Flavivirga eckloniae: one gene and its partner. Each later gene encodes a partner of the first gene's protein in a complex. Links are inferred from orthologs where the notes say so. Each region holds a gene or a part of one and is shown in the gene's direction. Other genes may lie near its edges. The genes, in order: trxB and trxA.

Region 1 (3,119 bases):
TATTTTTCAGATAAACCTTATGATCCTATATGGACTATAAATGGAAAAGAAACGTATTTTCCAGCAGAATCAAATCTACCAATTGGAAATGAGTGGTTTTGGGAAGATGATGATAAGGTTAAACCAATGGATGATTTAGTGAAAATATTTAATGGAAATTTAGAGAATAATGTAAACTTTCTTTTAAACGTACCTCCCGATAAAACTGGACAAATTCCTGAAAAATGGATAAAACCTTTAATGGAATTAAAAACTAAAATGGGAGATAAATTGACCCACAAAAAGTAATAGGATAAAATAGTATTAAAATTCAAACAGTGATGTATTTATAGTTGAAATATGGCTATAAATGCATCACTTTTTTTGATTTTGTGTTTTATCGATAATATACAAACACAAAAGAGTTTTTCTATATAGTATATTGGTATATCATTGCTTTGAATGATCTGTACTACCTATATGGTTTACTTGTAAGCGTGTTTAAGTACTTATTCATTTATTTTTGGGACACCAAAAGTGTTTATTAAATATAAAAAAGTATAAAGAAAGAAAACTTTTCCATACTGTAAGCTAGTAAGCGGAAGTTTTAATTTTGAGTTTAGCTAACCAGAGGGACTTAAGTTCCTCTGGTTTTTTGTTTTAAAGTTAGAGTCGTTTAAAAGGAGTTATGGTTTCAGAAAGACAGACTAGGTACTTTTAACATTAGTTATGACGAAAAACAATACTTTTTTTGAAGATTTACGTAACTTTATATCAGATTACAAGAACCATAGATTTTAGATATGGAATTATAAAGAACTGTTAATAACTTCTATGTAAGTTTTGAACCAAAAATTCTACTTTTGTTTCAATTAAAATTTAACAAACGTTATGTCTGATACAATAGAAAAAGTTAAGTGCCTAATTATAGGTTCAGGGCCAGCAGGGTATACTGCGGCAATATATGCAGCGAGAGCGAATATGGCACCAGTTTTATATCAAGGAACACAGCCGGGGGGACAATTAACCACAACGAATGAGGTTGAGAATTTTCCAGGTTATCCAGAAGGGGTAACAGGACCGGAAATGATGATACAATTACAGAAACAAGCTGAGCGTTTTGATACCGATGTAAGAGATGGATGGGTAACCAAAGTGGATTTCTCTGGAGATGTGCATAAAGTATGGGTAAACGATACTAAAGAAATTCATTGTGATACTGTAATCATTTCTACGGGAGCATCTGCAAAATATTTAGGATTAGAATCAGAACAAAAATATTTAAAGCTTGGAGGTGGTGTATCTGCTTGTGCGGTTTGTGATGGGTTCTTTTACAGAAATCAAGAAGTAGTGATAGTAGGAGCAGGAGATTCAGCTTGTGAAGAGGCACATTATTTATCAAAACTTTGTAAAAAGGTAACCATGTTAGTGAGACGTGATGAATTTAGAGCATCTAAAATCATGGCAGCTAGAGTTAAGAATACAGAAAATATTGAAATATTATTTAACACAGAAACTGATGAAGTTGTCGGAGATGGACAAGTAGTAACTGGAGTTAAAGTTTTCAATAATAAAACTGATGAAAAGCATGAAATTCCAGCTACAGGGTTTTTCGTAGCGATTGGACACAAGCCCAATACCGATATCTTCAGAGGCTTTTTAGATTTAGATGAAACCGGCTATATTATAAACGTACCTGGAACTTCTAAAACTAACATAGAAGGTGTTTTTGTATCTGGCGATGCAGCAGACCATGTTTATAGACAAGCTGTAACAGCAGCCGGAACAGGATGTATGGCGGCATTGGATGCAGAACGTTATTTGGCTGCAAAAGATGCTACTTTCGATGTATCTACATCAACATATAATTAATATTTGTTTTTTATAAAAAAAAGAAAAGCCGAAGTTTATGCTTTGGTTTTTTTCTTTTGTAATTATATTAAAAAGTGTTTTCTTTGGAAACCAAAATTTAAAACGGGATGTGGCGCAGTCCGGTTAGCGTACACGGCTGGGGGCCGTGTGGTCGCAGGTTCAAATCCTGTCATCCCGACTAAATAATAAGGTGATTTCACTTTTGTGAAATCACCTTATCTGTTTCAGGAAGCGTTCAAAACTTTGTTTTGGCAGATGTATAGAAACAGATAAGGTAAAAACACTTAGGTGTTTTTACCTTATTATTTGCAACGAGGATTTGTTAGGATTATATAAATCCAGTCATTTCGACAAAATGAGCGTCAAGAGACATCTTTTAAAAGTTAATTAATTGGTTTTTTAGTAATTTAAATTTTAATAATTTCATTTGATTAGCTTTAATATCAAAATACGAATATATTGACTCACTCTGTGACGAGTCCATTCTTCATTTAAAACATTTAATTCGTTATCCATACGAAGTACATTGCAAAAAAACAGCTACTGTCCTTTTCCTCTAAGCAACAGGGACAGGTCAGAAGAGCATGTCCTACTGCTTTTTTTAGTTGGGTTTTATGTGAGTTATTCAAATTGAGCATAACGTTTAGTGTATGCTTTCCTAAGGGATTGCGGACTTCAAACCTATCAAGTTACCGCCAAACTTGATGCGAGAGATAACACTCGAAAACCTCTGAAACCCCTCTAGATTATTGGACACATTGTTGTAGTGTCGTTTTTTTATTTTCTTTTAAAATAATTGTCGCAAATGTCCATATAGCTCTGATAGAAAAGAACTCTTCTTTCCGAAAAGAATATATTTCCATATAGTTGTTCTACAGGAGGAGAAACTTCCAATTCATAGATGTTTGAATTCAAAACTACTTTCCATTCGGAATTCTGGGTAGGTTTTCCGTTTTGTTGAATCTCAAGGGAGCCATCAGTCTTAAATTCAATTGTCAATTCTTGCTTTTTGGCATATCTTGAATCTTCAGAATCCCAAAAACAACTAACATATTCCCATTCCCATTGCCCAATCAAAGTGTTCATAATCTTTGTCTCATTCCAATCCTTTTCACTGTGAAGGCTAATCATTTCAGCTTGTTTTACAGGAGGTTCAATGAAGTCATTCGAATTATCACATGCAAAAGTTATAATTAAAAGTCCGATTATAAGTAAAATTTTAGCTTTCATAATCTGGGTTTTTATATAGATGCAAATTTAACTGAAAG
Region 2 (3,150 bases), 970 kb from region 1 along the record:
AAATTTCATAGCAATGAAGCTGTGGGGTAAGGCCAATCTGATGAAAATTGATTAAACTTTTACCGTTAGTTTCTTCAATTTCCCAATGCAATACATGGCCTATCCATTCCTTATTAAAATCAGGTTCGCCATCAACACATTTCCAAACCAATTCATGGTTTGGAGTATATTCCATAATTTTAAAAGTCCACCAATAACCAGGGTCAAAATTAATAGTGAATTGACCGTCCGTTTTAAACTCAGAGTTGGTTATGTTTCCCCACCAGGTGTTGAGTCCTTCATTTAATGCAGAAAACACTTGTTCGGCACTGGCATTTACCTCTAACTCCTTTTTGTAGTTCATGATATCCTGTGTATCTATTTGTTTCGTGTGATCAGGCATCTTTTGAATTGTTTAAATAGTGTTCCAGGTCTTGTAATGAGTTATCCCAGAATTGTGAGTAAAATTGAACCCATTTGTTAATTTCTTTTAATGGTTTTGCATTAGCGTAACAAAAGCGCTCACGTCCATCAGCATTAATATTAACTAAGCCGGCTTCTTCCAGTGTTTTGATGTGTTTAGTAATACCTTGTCTGCTAATATCAAACTGACTTGATATTTGTGTAATAGATAAGGCCGAAGTTGCTATGACCAAGGCGTGAAAAATATCACGCCTTGTTGGGTCTGCAATGGCCTTAAATAGTTTTGTTATCTTATCCTGCATCGACTAATTCTTTTAAGTATCCGGTTAGTCCTTCTATACAATTATTCCAACCACCATTAAAGCTCTCAAACATTTTTACAGCTGTTTCGCCTTCGTAATTTGAAATGCCAGAATGTTCCAGATATAATTTGGTGCCTCCTTCAATAGATTCTAATTCCCATGTTACGGTAGTTTCTGTTTTCATTTCGGCTACTACCCAGGTATAAACCAATTTGTAGGGATTGGATTCTTTAACCTCTCCACTAATTATTGTGCAACCTTTTTCATTAGGTTCCGCGGTAAACGTGTATTTATAGCCCTTTTCAGCTTTAAAATCGGCTTGAATAAACCAGGCAGATATTTCTTCGGCTTTAGAAATGGCGTTCCATACTTTGTCTATGGAGTGATTGAATACTCTTTCTTTTTTAATAACATCATTCATAATTATTCGTTTTTTTGATTAATATGCAACTTAGAGGTTGCTAAACTAAAACAAATATTTTTAATACGCAACTATTTGGTTGCTTATTTTGGTTTTTTGTTTTAGTTGATTTATGTAAAGTGTTGATAATCTTATGTTTGTATTTTAAGAGAGTGTGTTGTTTTTTATAAAGAAGATAAGTCTAAGAGTCTGATTATGCTTGTTTTATATAGGTTTTAAAGCTATAATAACGCGAAACAATATTGATATAAGCAAAACAAATTGTTACATTGTAAGCTTTAGGAAATTTTTTGACTAATTTTGTGATATTAAAAATAAAATAAGAATTAAAACATAAATATTATGGCATTAGAAATAACAGATGCAACATTTGAGGAAACTGTGTTAAAAAGTGATAAACCGGTAATGGTTGATTTTTGGGCAGCTTGGTGTGGACCTTGTAGAATGGTTGGACCAATTATAGAAGAAATTAGTGGTGAATACGATGGTAAAGCTGTTGTTGGTAAGGTAGATGTAGATGCAAATCAGGAATTTGCAGCAAAATACGGCGTACGTAATATCCCTACTGTTTTGGTTTTTAAAGATGGAGAAGTTGTAAACAGACAAGTTGGTGTTGCACCAAAAAACACATACACAGAAGCGATAGATTCGTTATTGTAATAATATAGACTAAAGAAAATTAAAAAGGTTTGTCGTAATGGCAAACCTTTTTTTTATTTTAGATGCAAATAAAAAAATAGATATGAGCGAACAAATAAAAATGCAAAATGTTATCGATAGCAAATTAATAGAAGAACGCAAAGTGTTTTTGTGGGGTCAAGTAGATGACGATTCTGCAAAGCACGTTATTGAGCGTTTAATGTATTTAGATGCTTTAGAAACTAAGGATATTCATTTATATGTTAATAGTCCTGGAGGGTATGTAACTTCTGGTTTTGCTATTTACGATTGCATGAAGTCACTTAAAAGCGATGTGTCTACAATATGTACAGGATTTGCAGCATCTATGGGATCATTAATACTATCTGCAGGTGAAAAAGGTAAGCGTTATATACAACCACATGCCCGTGTTATGATTCATCAACCAAGTGGAGGTGCCCGTGGCCAAGCCAGTGATATTGAAATTACGGCAAAAGAGATTATAATTACGAAGGAATTAAGTGCACAGATCTTGGCTGATAATTGTGGACAGGCTTTCGATAAAATTATGAAGGATTTTAATCGCGACCATTGGATGGGAGCAGACGAGTCTGTTGCTTATGGTATTGTTGATGGTGTTTTAAAATAAGTTATACCTAATATCCATGAACTTACAAGCAGAACTTAATAAAGCCGAAGGTTTTAAAAATCTGGAATTACTTGCAAAACAAGTAGTAGAAGGCTTTATTGCTGGAATGCATAAAAGTCCGTTTCATGGTTTTTCGGCAGAATTTGCTGAACATAAAATTTACAATCAGGGAGAAAGCACGCGCCATATCGATTGGAAACTATATGCTAAAACAGATAAGCTTTACACGAAGCGCTATGATGATGAGACTAATTTACGTTGTCATATCATTATAGATAATAGTAGTTCGATGCATTACCCAAAAATGGATACATTTTCAATCGATAATCTAAATAAAATAGCATTTTCGGCTTTGGCTTCAGCATGCTTAATGCAAATCCTTAAAAAACAACGGGACGCTGTTGGTTTAAGTATTTATAGTAATGATTATGATTATTATGCGCCGGAAAAAGGTAGTGAGCGCCATCATCAAATGCTATTAAATCATTTAAGTGATGCCGTAGTTTCTAAATCTTTAAATAAAGAAACCGAAACATATAAATATTTACATGAAATAGCAGAGAAGATTCATAGACGATCTATGATATTCTTGTTTACCGATATGTTTCAAACCTCAGAAAACGAGGCAAAGTTGTTTGAAGCCTTACGCCATTTAAAATATAACAAGCATGAAGTCATCCTATTTCATGTGTTTGATAAAGAAAAGGAGTTAGCTTTTGATTTTGATAATAAACCAA

Evidence for each region.
Region 2: the proteins of trxB (region 1) and trxA are in contact, whole or in part, in a crystal structure (PDB 1F6M), measured with the Escherichia coli proteins. The link is inferred for Flavivirga eckloniae from one-to-one orthologs.

The regions. Positions count from the first base shown.
Region 1 is NZ_CP025791.1:4,611,331-4,614,449, forward strand. The notes cover bases 81-2,860. They hold trxB (thioredoxin-disulfide reductase), read left to right. Parts: upstream 81-870; coding sequence 871-1,851; downstream 1,852-2,860. Other genes in these bases: C1H87_RS18895 (alpha-L-fucosidase), read left to right, coding at 81-288; C1H87_RS18910 (hypothetical protein), read right to left, coding at 2,629-2,860. Also shown: more of C1H87_RS18895, read left to right, coding at 1-80; more of C1H87_RS18910, read right to left, coding at 2,861-3,081.
Region 2 is NZ_CP025791.1:3,636,534-3,639,683, forward strand. Bases 316-3,126 are described here. They hold trxA (thioredoxin), read left to right. Parts: upstream 316-1,467; coding sequence 1,468-1,785; downstream 1,786-3,126. Other genes in these bases: C1H87_RS15075 (SRPBCC family protein), read right to left, coding at 316-382; C1H87_RS15080 (ArsR/SmtB family transcription factor), read right to left, coding at 375-704; C1H87_RS15085 (SRPBCC family protein), read right to left, coding at 694-1,125; C1H87_RS15095 (ClpP family protease), read left to right, coding at 1,868-2,413; C1H87_RS15100 (DUF58 domain-containing protein), read left to right, coding at 2,430-3,126. Also shown: more of C1H87_RS15075, read right to left, coding at 1-315; more of C1H87_RS15100, read left to right, coding at 3,127-3,150. UniProt on the Escherichia coli protein: Participates in various redox reactions through the reversible oxidation of its active center dithiol to a disulfide and catalyzes dithiol-disulfide exchange reactions.